2 regions of the Pseudonocardia sp. WMMC193 genome follow, and region 1 is predicted to be linked to the other one. Evidence: riboswitches for the same ligand, from Rfam matches in the RefSeq annotation. Region 1 holds a riboswitch; the other holds the start of a gene.
What was found. Region 1 has a riboswitch for cobalamin ahead of cobN (cobaltochelatase subunit CobN). Riboswitches for the same ligand answer to the same signal wherever they lie in the genome.

Region 1 (5,557 bases):
TCGGCCAACCAGCGGTAGGCGGCCAGGTAGTGGTGCGAGGGCGGCAGGTCCGGGTCGTGGTAGATCGCGACCGGGTTCTCGCCGAACCCCCTGGGCGGCTGCACGATCAGCGTGACGTTCCCGCTGCGCAGCGCCGCGACGACGATGTCGCCGTCCTGCACGTAGTGCTCGCCGGGCGGCGGGCCCCAGTGCTCGGTCACGCCCGCGCGCAGGTCCTCGGGGAGGGTGTCGAACCACCGCTGGTAGGTCTGCGCGGAGATGCGGATCGGGTTGCCCGCCAGCTTCTCCTCGGTGAGCCAGTCCGGGTCCTGGCCGCCCGCCTCGATGAGGGCGTGGATCAGCGCGTCGCCGTCCTGCGCGTCGACACCCGGGAAGTCCCCGATGTCGTAGCCCGCCTCCCGCATCGCGTGCAGCAGCGCGACCGTCGACGCCGGGGTGTCCAGCCCGACCGCGTTGCCGATCCGCGCGTGCTTGGTGGGGTACGCGCTCAGCATGAGCACGATCTTCTTGTCCGCGTTGGGGATCCGGCGCAGCTCCGCGTGCCGCACGGCGATGCCGGCGACCCGCGCCGCCCGCTCGTGGTCCGGGACGTAGACCGACAGCCCGTCCGCGTCGACCTCCTTGAAGGAGAATGGGACGGTGATCAGCCTGCCGTCGAACTCGGGGACGGCGACCTGGGTGGCGACGTCCAGGGGCGAGAGCCCGTCGTCGTTCTCCTCCCAGGTGGCGCGGCTGGAGGTGAGGCAGAGGCCCTGCAGGATCGGCACGTCGAGCGCGGCGAGCTCGGCGACGTCCCACTCCTCGTCCTCGCCGCCCGCCTGCGCGGAGGCGGGCTTGGTGCCGCCCGCGGCCAGCACGGTGACGATCAGGGCGTCGGCCCGCCTCAGCGTCTCCAGCAGCGCGGCGGGGGCCTGCCGCAGGGAGGCGCAGAAGATCGGCAGGGCCGTGGCGCCGCGCGCCTCGATCGCCTGGCACAGCGCCTCGACGTAGGCGGTGTTCCCGGCGATCTGCTGGGCGCGGTAGTAGAGCACGGCGACCGTGGGGCCGGCCGGCGCGGGGCCTGACGCTTGGGCGTCCCGAGCGTCACTGAGCGGTGCTTGGGCGTCCCCAGCGTCAGGGCCGGCGGCGGGGCGGGCGGCGGCGCGCTCGAGCACCCCCCACTCGGCCAGCTCCACCGGCGGCGCGAAGCCCTCGCCGGTGAGCAGCACGGTGTCGCTGAGGAACGCGTGGAGCTGGCCGAGGTTCTCCGCGCCGCCCTGCGCGAAGTACGTGTGCGCCTCCGCGGCGACACCCGCGGGCACGCTGGAGAGCTCCATCATCTCCGCGTCCGGCGCCATCTCCCCGCCGAGTGCGACGAGCGGGGTGTCGCCCGCGCGCAGGAGGTCGAGCCCGTCCTCCCAGTACCGGTAGCCGCCGAGCACCCGGACCACCACGACGTCCGCCTCGGCGACCATCCCGGGCAGCTCGTCGAGCAGCACGCGGTTGGGGTTGGCCAGGCGGAAGTCCGCCCCGGAGGCGCGGGCGGACAACAGGTCCGTGTCCGACGTCGACAACAGCAGGACACGGGGCATCGCGGCGAGTCCCTTCCTCGGGATCCTCGTCCCGGGTCAGTGTGCGTGGGTGGCGTGGCGGGCAGTGTCCTGGCTCCCGGATCGTCGCTCGCCCCGGGCCTTCCGGGTCTCCCCGTGGCCGTCGGTGCGGGGTCTGCTCCCCGGTGACAGTGGCGGGACCGCGCCGGACTCGCACCGGCTTCCTGGCTCCGCACGCCTCTTCGGTTGTGGTGACCCCACTCTCCGCAACACGCTCACCCCGAGTCAAGCCGCCGTGCTTACAGTGTCGCCGTGTCCTCCCCCCGCACCCGCGCCGACGCGTGCCCCGGCGTCCTCGCCCCGCACGACGCCGCGGACGGCGCGCTGGCCCGCGTGCGGCTGCCGGGCGGGGTCGTCACGGCGGCGCAGCTGCGGGTGCTCGCCGGGAGCGCCGAGGAGCTCGGGGACGGGGCGGTCCACCTGACCTCGCGGGGGAACCTGCAGCTCAGAGGGCTCTCCCGGGAGGATCCGCGGTTCGAGCAGCGGCTGCGGTCGGCGGGTCTGCTGCCCTCGTCGACCCACGAGCGGGTGCGCAACGTGCTCGCCTCGCCGCTGTCCGGTGTGGACGGTGGCCTGGCGGACGTCCGGGGCCTCGCCCGCGAGCTGGACGCGCGGCTGTGCGCCGTCCCGGCGTTGGCGGGCCTCCCCGGCCGGTTCCTGTTCGCCCTCGACGACGGGCGAGGTGACGTCGCGGCCGAGCGTCCCGATCTGTGCTGGCGCGCGACCGGTCCCGACCAGGGCGTTCTCCTGGTGGCCGGGGAGCCCACGACGGTCGGGTGCCCGGTCGCCGAGGCGCCTGCCCTACTGGTCGCCGCCGCTGAGGTCTTTCTCACCCTCCGCACGCAGGAGCCGGGGTGCGGTGCCTGGCGGGCGAGCGAGATCCCCGACGCGCCGGCGCGCATCGCCCGGGCGCTGGCCGGACCCGCGGGCGGTCCGGCGGCCGCGGATCCGCGCGCGGACGGCGACGGGGATGATCCACACCTCGGGAGCGGGACGGTCGGAAACCGACCGCTTCCCTCCTCGACCGTGGATCATGGGCCCGCGCTCGTGGTGGCGCCGGTGCTCGGGGAGGTGTCGGCGGCGCAGCTGCGGGCGCTCGCCGCGTCCGCGACCGAGGTGATCGTCACGCCCTGGCGGACCGTCGTGCTGGCGGACCCCGGACCCGGTGCGGCGGAACGACTCCACGCCGCCGGCCTGCGCACCCCGGACGATCCCGCGCTCCGGATCAGCGCCTGCGCCGGGCGGCCGGGGTGCGCGAAGTCCCACGCGGACGTGCGGGGGGACGTCCGCGACCTGCTGGCCGCCGCGACCGACCTGCCGCGCGCCCACGTCGTCGGGTGCGAGCGGCGGTGCGGGGCACCGCACGGGCCGCACCTCGACGTCGTCGCGCAGCCGGACGGCACCTACCGCATCGACGATCTCCGCGTTCCCGATCTCTCCGCATTGGACAGGACATGACCAGCGACTACATCCGCGACGGCGCGGAGATCTACCGGCGGAGCTTCGCCACGATCCGGGCGGAGGCGGACCTGTCCGGGTTCCCGCCGGACGTCGGGTACGTGGCCGTCCGGATGATCCACGCCTGCGGACAGGTCGACCTCACCGGCGACATCGCGTACTCCCCCGGCGTCGTGACGGCGGCGCGCGCGGCCCTGCGGGACGGCGCCCCGATCCTGTGCGACGCCATGATGGTCGCCTCCGGCGTGACCCGGGCGCGGCTGCCGAAGGACAACGAGGTCGTCTGCACGCTGCGCGAGCCCGAGGTCCCGGCGCTCGCGGAACGCCTGGGCACCACCCGGTCCGCCGCCGCCCTGGAGCTGTGGCGAGACCGGCTCGACGGCGCGGTCGTCGCGATCGGCAACGCCCCGACCGCCCTGTTCCACCTCCTCGACATGATCGACGCCGGGGCCGCGCGCCCGGCCGCGATCCTCGGCATCCCGGTGGGCTTCATCGGTGCCGCCGAGTCCAAGGAGGCCCTGGCGGCCCGCCCCGACCTGGACTTCCTCGTGGTGCACGGCCGCCGGGGCGGGTCGGCGATCACGGCGGCGGCCCTCAACGCGCTGGCCAGCGAGCAGGAGATCTAGGACATGCCAGGCACTCTCTACGGCACCCTCTACGGCGTGGGGCTCGGCCCCGGCGACCCGGAGCTCGTCACGATCAAGGCGGCCCGGCTGATCGGGGCCGCGGACGTCGTCGCCTACCACTCGGCGCGCCACGGCCGCTCCATCGCGCGCGGCATCGCCGAGCCGTACCTGCGCGGCGACCAGGTCGAGGAGCAGCTGGTCTACCCGGTCACGACGGAGACCGTCACGGACTACCAGGGCGCGATCGACGCCTTCTACGCCGAGGCCGCCGCCCGGCTGGCCGCCCACCTGGAGGCGGGCCGGGACGTGGTACTGCTGGCCGAGGGCGACCCGCTGTTCTACGGGTCCTACATGCACATGCACAAGCGGCTCGCGGGCCGGTTCCGCGCCGAGGTCGTCCCGGGCGTGACGTCGGTGGCCGGCGCCGCCGCCGCGCTCGGTCAGCCCCTGGTCGAGCGGGACGAGGTGCTCACCGTCCTGCCCGGGACGCTGCCGCGCGAGGAGCTCGCGGAGCGGTTGCGGGTCACCGACTCCGCCGCCGTCATGAAGCTGGGGCGGACCTTCGGGACCGTGCGCGCGGCGTTCGAGGACGCGGGCAAGCTCGACCGCGCCCGGTTCGTGGAGCGGGCCACGATGGCGGGCCAGCGCACCGGCGCGCTCGCGGACGTCGACCCCGCCTCGGTCCCCTACTTCTCGATCGCGATCCTGCCCGGCGAGGTCGCGGCGAGCGTCCCCGAGGAGCCCACCGACCCCGTGAGTGGCGATAGTCGCCAGAGCGACTATCGCCACTCACGGGGTGGGGTGACGGTGGTCGGGACGGGGCCCGCGGGGCGGGACTGGCTCACCCCGCAGACCGCGGCCGCGCTCGCCGAGGCGGACGATCTCGTCGGGTACGGGCCCTACCTGGACCGGGTGCCGCCCAACCCGCGCCAGACCCGGCACGCCAGCGACAACCGGGTGGAGGCGGAGCGGGCCGCGCACGCCCTCGACCTGGCGGCCAGCGGCCGGTCGGTGGTCGTGGTCAGCGCCGGGGACCCCGGGGTGTTCGCGATGGCGACGGCCGTGCTGGAGGTGGCGTCGGAACCCAAGTACCTCGACGTCCCGGTGCGGGTGCTGCCCGGGCTGACCGCGGCGCAGGCGGTGGCCGCGGCCGTGGGGGCGCCGCTGGGGCACGACTACGCGATGATCTCGCTGTCGGACCGGCTCAAGCCGTGGGAGACCGTCGTGGACCGGCTCGTGCACGCGGCGCAGGCGGACCTGGCGATCGCGATCTACAACCCGCGCTCCAAGGCCCGCCCGTGGCAGGTCGGGGCGGCCCGGGACGCGCTGCTGGCCCACCGCGCCCCCGAGACGCCGGTGGTGCTGGGCCGCGACGTCGGCGGGGCGGGCGAGCGGATCACGGTCACGACGCTGGGCGAGCTCGACCCGGAGCTGGTGGACATGCGCACCCTGGTGATCGTCGGCTCCAGCCGAACCCGCACGGTGACAAGGGGCGGACGAACCACCGTCTTCACCCCCCGCCACTACTGACGCACTATGGAACCTTGATGCACAGGTAAGCGCTTCACAATCGCCTCAAGGTTCCATAGTGCGATGGGCGGTCCAGTCTGCCGCAGCCGCCGGGGTGTCCACCGCCTCGACGCCCGGTGGTAGGGGCGGGCGGTCGATCATCAGGACCGGGATGCCGAGGGACTGCGCCGCCTGCAGTTTCGCGCCCGTCGGGCCGCCGGAGTCCTTCGTGACCAGGACGTCGATCGCGTGGGCGCGCATCAGCGCCGTCTCGCCCTCGACGGTGAAGGGGCCGCGGTCTAGCACCGAGACCATCCGGCGCGGCGTCGGCGGGGCGGGCGGGTCGACGGAGCGGACCAGGAACCACAGGTCCGA
Region 2 (5,557 bases), 130 kb from region 1:
CGGCGCCCTCCCGCGCCGCGCCGCGCTGGCGGTCCCGTCCCGGCATCTCGGCCTGGTCACGGCCGTCGAGCACGGCCCCGCGGCGCTGGCCGCGGTGGACGCGATGGCGGAGCTGGTCGCCGCGCACGTCGACCTCGACGCCGTGCTGGCCCTCGCCGAACCCCTGCCGCAGGGCGAGACCTGGGACCCCGCCGCCGCCCTGGACACGCGAGTCGGACGTCCGGTGGTGGCGGTGCTCGGCGGGCCCGCCTTCTCGTTCGGGTACGCCGAGCACCCGGAGCTGCTGGCGGCGGCGGGGGCGGAGGTGGTGATCGTCGACCCGCTGCGGGACGAGACGCTGCCCGCCGGGACCGGCGGCCTGGTGCTGCCCGGCGGGTTCCCCGAGGAGCACGTGGCGGCACTGGGCGCCAACGAGAAGCTGCTGCTCGCGATCCGTGAGCTCGCGGCCGCGGGCGCGCCGGTCCGGGCCGAGTGCGGCGGGCTGCTCTACCTCTGCCGCGAGCTCGACGGGGTCCCCCTGGTCGGCGCGCTGGACGCCACCGCGGCCATGACCGGGCGGCTGACCCTGGGCTACCGGGACGCCGTCGCGCTCTCGGGATCGACCGGGTTCGCGGCCGGGGAGCGGGTGCCCGGGCACGAGTTCCACCACTGCGCGGTGACCCCGCGCGGGGGCGCGACGCCCGCCTGGGGCTGGCGCGGCGCCGAGCCGGAGGGGTTCGTGGTCGGCGGGGTGCACGCGTCCTTCCTGCACACCCATCCGGCCGGGCACCCGGGCTCCGTGGCGCGTTTCGTCGCCGCGTGCCGGTGATCGCGGCCCCTGCCGTGGTCGTGGTCGTCGTCGTCGGGATCGGGGCCCGGCGCGGGGTCTCGGCGGAGGCGGTCCGGGCGGCGCTGGCCCGTCTCGAACGTGACCTGCCCGACGATCCGGCCCGCCCCGCGGCCAGGATCTACGCCTCCGTGGACACCAAGGCGGACGAGGCCGGGATCCTCGCCGCGATCGCGCCCGCACCGCTGCACACCCGGCCCGCCGCCGCGCTCGCGACGGTCGCGGCGCGCGACTCCGCGGCGAACCCGCTGGTCGAGGCCGTGACGGGCACCCCGAGCGTCGCGGCGGCGGCGGCGCTGCTCGTCGCCCGGGAGATCGACCCGGCGGCCCGGCTCGCGGTGGCGAAGACGGTCGTCGGACCGGTGACCGTCGCCGCCGCCCTCGCCGATACCCCCGAGGGGTACATCGCCGCCGGCACGTGCGGCGCCGTTTATCATTCGGGGCCACTTCCGGAAGGGACACACTCACGGTGACCGAGCACGACCAGTACCTCGTCGGCCTCGACCTCGGCGGCCGCAGGGTCGTCGTCGTGGGGGGCGGGCAGGTGGCGCAGCGCCGGGTGTCCCGGCTGATCGCCGCGGGCGCACTGGTGGAGGTCGTCTCGCCCGAGGTCACCCCCGCCGTCGAGGGCATGGCGTCGGCCCGCGAGATCACCTGGACCCCGCGCCGCTACGCCGACGGCGACCTCGACGGCGCCTGGTACGTCCTCGCCTGCACCGACGACCCGCAGGTCAACGCCGCCGTCAGCGCCGCCGCCGAGGAGCGCCGGACCTTCTGCGTCCGGGCGGACGAGGGCAGCCTCGGCTCCGCCGTCACGCCCGCGACCGGGGAGTACGACGGGCTGACCGTCGGCGTCCTCGCCCGGGGCGCGCACCGCCGCTCGGCCGCCGTGCGGACGGCGCTGGTCGAGGCCCTCGCCGCCGGGGTCGTGTCGGACTCGGCGGACCCGGTGCTCCCCGGCGTCGCGCTGGTCGGCGGCGGACCCGGCGACCCCGAGCTGATCACGGTGCGCGGACGGCGGCTGCTGGCGCGGGCGGACGTCGTGGTGGCGGACCGGCTCGGCCCGCGCGACCTGATCGAGGAGCTGGGCCCGGACGTCGAGGTGATCGACGCCTCCAAGATCCCCTACGGCCGGGCGATGGCCCAGCAGCGGATCAACGAGCTGCTCGTCGAGCACGCGCGGGCCGGGAAGTTCGTGGTGCGGCTCAAGGGCGGCGACCCGTTCGTCTACGGCCGCGGGTTCGAGGAGGTCCAGGCGTGCGCGGCGGCCGGCGTGCCGGTCACCGTGGTCCCCGGGATCACCAGCGCGTTCGCCGCGCCCGCGGTCGCGGGGGTGCCGGTCAGCCACCGCGGCGTCGCGCACGAGATCGTCGTGGTGAGCGGGCACGTGGCGCCGGACGACCCGCGCAGCCTCACCGACTGGGCCGCGCTCGGCCGGATGAGCGGCACGGTCGTGCTGATGATGGCGGTGGAGCGGGCGGGCCGGTTCGCCGAGACGCTGATCGCGCACGGCCGCCCCGCGGACACCCCGGCGATCGTGATCCAGGACGGGACCACGCGCATCCAGCGCAGCGTCCGCACCCGGCTCGACGCCCTGGAGGCGGACATCAAGGCCGAGGAGATCAGCCCCCCGGCGATCATCGTGATCGGCCCGGTGGCCGGGCTCACCGCGTAGTGCCCGACAGCGCCGTCAGCGCCGTTCTGGTGCGGCACGGCGAGTCGGTCTGGAACGCCGCGGGCCTGCTGCAGGGACGGACGCACGCGGTCGGGCTCACCGCACGGGGGCGGGCGCAGGCGCGGGCCGCGGACCTGGGAGCCCTGGGAGCCCTGCGAGACCTGCGCGGTGTGCGGATCCTCACCAGCCCCCAGCTCCGCGCGCTGGAGACGGCGTGGATCCTCGCCGAGCGCATCGGGTCGCCGGTCGAGGAGTGCGCCGAGCTGCGCGAACAGGGCCACGGCGGGTGGGAGGGTCGCCCGGTCGCGGTGTACGCCCCGCTGCTCGCCGCGGCGGGGCCGGACTGGGCGCCGCCGGGCGGGGAGACCTTCCGGGAGCTGTGGACCCGGGTGCGCGGGATCGACCTGACCGGCGCCGTCGTCGTCACGCACGGGGAGACGATCCGGGCGCTGCTCGCCCCGTCGCCGGAGGAGCCGCCGCGGCGGATCCCACCCAACGGCGCCGTGCTTGCGCTCGGGGGCCCCGGCGTGATGTCGTTCGGGTGACGGCAGTGGAGGAACCCGGTGCGACTCCGGGGCGGTCCCGCCACTGTGACCGGGGAGCACGTCCCCACGCTCGGCCACCGCTCGCGCGGGAAGGCCGGGGACGTGCGGCGATCCGGGAGCCAGGACACTCGCCGCCGTCACCGGTGATTCCACGATGAGGGCGCGGACCCTCGAGGAGGCCAACATGTCCGGTGACGTCCGGAGCAGGGTCGTCGTACTCGGTGTCGGCTCGGGTGATCCCGAGGCGGCCTGTCTGGAGCAGGCGGACCACGTCCTGGTGGCGCCCGAGCTCGAGTCGGCCGTGTTGTTCTACGCGGAGGCCTGGCGGGTCGACCGGGTCCGTCCGGGTGACGCGGTGACCACCGTCGCCGACCTGCTGGCGCTGGACGGGCCGTGCACGGTCGCGCTGGTCGTGCCGGACGAGCCCGCCTGGCGCGCGGTCGTGGACGGGCTGCGCGTCGCCGCGGACGCCGAGGTCACGGTGCCGGGGACGGCGGTCGTCCCGCCGCGCCTGAGCCCGCTCTGGTGAGCGACTTCTACGAGGTCCTGCGCGGCAGGCGGGACGTGCGCAGCGGCTTCCTGCCTGCGGTCCCGGTCGCCGACGACGCGCTGCGCCGCGTCCTGGAGGCCGCGCACGCCGCGCCCAGCGTGGGGTTCTCGCAGCCGTGGGACTTCGTGGTGGTGCGGTCGGTGCAGACCCGGCGCGCGGTCGCGGACCTGGTCGCGCGGCAGCGGTCGGCCTACGCGGCCTCGCTGCCGCGGGCGCGGGCCGCCGCGTTCGGCGCGCTGAAGGTGGAGGCGGTGCTCGACGCCCCGGTCAACGTCGTCGTGACCAGCGACGCGACCCGGGGCGGACGGCACACGCTGGGCCGGTTCGGGCGCCCGGAGATGGCGGCGCACTCGACCGCCGCGGCCGTGCAGAACCTGTGGCTGGCGGCCCGGGCCGAGGGCCTGGGCGTCGGGTGGGTGAGCTTCTTCGACGACGCCGGGCTGGACGCCCTGCGCGGGCTGCTCGGCCTGCCCGCGCACGTGGACGTCGTCGCCTACCTGTGCGTGGGCCACGTGCGGGAGTTCGCGGCCGAGCCGGAGCTGGCCGCCGCGGGCTGGGCGCGCAGGCGGCCCCTGGGCTGGGCGGTGCACGCCGAACGGTACGGATCACGGGCGCTGCCCGGGGAGGTCGCGATGAACCTGATCGACGAGACGACGGCGGCGATCGCGCCCGCCTCGGCCGCGGCCGCCGCGGAGGCGCGGGACCGGCTGGACCGGATGACCAAGCCGCGGGGCTCGCTCGGGCGGGTCGAGGACCTGGCCGTGCGGCTCGCCGCCATCGCGGGGGAGTACCCGCCGCCGGTGCCCGAGCCCGCGGCGGTCGCGGTGTTCGCCGGGGACCACGGCGTGCACGCGCAGGGGGTGTCGCCGTGGCCGCAGGAGGTCACGGCGCAGATGGTCGGGAACTTCCTCGCGGGCGGCGCGGTGGTGAACGCGTTCGCGCGCCAGCTCGGGGCCGAGGTGTGTGTGGTGGACGTCGGCGTCGCGGCGCCGCTCGAGTCGGACCTGGACCCCGTGCCGGGTCTGCTGCCGCGGCGGGTCCGCAACGGCACGGCCGACCTGTCACAGGGCCCCGCGCTCACCCGCGACGAGGCGCGGCGGGCGGTCGAGGTGGGCATCGAGGTGGCCCGCGACCTCGTCGCCGCCGGGAACCGGCTGCTGGTCACCGGCGACATGGGGATCGCGAACACCACGGCCGCGGCGGCGCTGATCTGCGCGGTCACTGGGGCCGCGGCGGCGGACGCCACCGGGCGGGGGACGGGGATCGACGACGCGACCCTGGACCGCAAGACCGCGGTCGTCCAGGCCGCCGTCGACGCGCTGACCTGGGAGGACGGGCTCGACCTGCTCGTCGCCCTCGGCGGGCTGGAGCACGCCGGGCTGGCCGGGTTCGTGCTCGGCGCGGCCGCGCTGCGGGTCCCCGTGCTGCTCGACGGGGTCAACGCGGGCGCCGCGGCCCTGGTCGCCTCCGTCCTCGCCCCGTCCGCCGTGGACTACTGCGTGGCCGGACACCGCTCCGCCGAGCCCGGCCACGCCCTCGCCATGGCGCACCTGGGTCTCGACCCCCTGCTCGACCTCGGGATGCGGCTGGGGGAGGGCACGGGGGCCCTGCTGGCGATGCCGGTGGTGCAGGGCGCGGCCCGCGCGCTGGCGGACGTCGCGACGTTCGACTCCGCCGGGGTCGCGGACAAGGACGCCTGACCGGCCGCCGGGTCGTCAGCGGGCGGGGGCGGGCAGCCGCCAGCTCGCCACCGGATCGGCGAACGCGAGGTCCGGGTCGTCCACGGCGAAGGAGCGGGCGCGGCCCGGGCCCGTCGCGCGGGTCTCGAAGCGGACGGTGACCCGGCCCTTCCCGGCGCCCTGCACCCAGCCGTGGCCGAACTCGGTGTGCTCGAGGTCGTCTCCCGCCCGGTAGGGCTCCGCCGGGTTCCGGGGGGTGCCGCGGCCGCCGGGGCGGGGCCC

Region 2: linked by a shared signal. The riboswitch ahead of L3X23_RS13765 (hypothetical protein) and the one ahead of cobN (cobaltochelatase subunit CobN) in region 1 are both predicted to bind cobalamin.

What each region holds. Positions count from the first base shown of each region.
Region 1 covers NZ_JAKKDO010000003.1:2,489,985-2,495,541, forward strand. The annotation lists gene cobN (cobaltochelatase subunit CobN) at 1-1,571, opposite strand, end outside; cobalamin riboswitch at 1,634-1,756, opposite strand; gene L3X23_RS13200 (nitrite/sulfite reductase) at 1,842-3,047, shown strand; gene L3X23_RS13205 (precorrin-8X methylmutase) at 3,044-3,673, shown strand; gene L3X23_RS13210 (precorrin-2 C(20)-methyltransferase) at 3,677-5,203, shown strand; gene L3X23_RS13215 (cobalt-precorrin-6A reductase) at 5,249-5,557, opposite strand, start outside.
Region 2 covers NZ_JAKKDO010000003.1:2,615,111-2,620,667, reverse strand. The annotation lists gene L3X23_RS13785 (cobyrinate a,c-diamide synthase) at 1-808, shown strand, start outside; gene L3X23_RS13780 (cobalamin biosynthesis protein) at 799-1,299, shown strand; gene cobA (uroporphyrinogen-III C-methyltransferase) at 1,296-2,501, shown strand; gene L3X23_RS13770 (histidine phosphatase family protein) at 2,501-3,046, shown strand; cobalamin riboswitch at 3,030-3,197, shown strand; gene L3X23_RS13765 (hypothetical protein) at 3,201-3,575, shown strand; gene cobT (nicotinate-nucleotide--dimethylbenzimidazole phosphoribosyltransferase) at 3,572-5,296, shown strand; gene L3X23_RS13755 (DNA polymerase IV) at 5,312-5,557, opposite strand, start outside.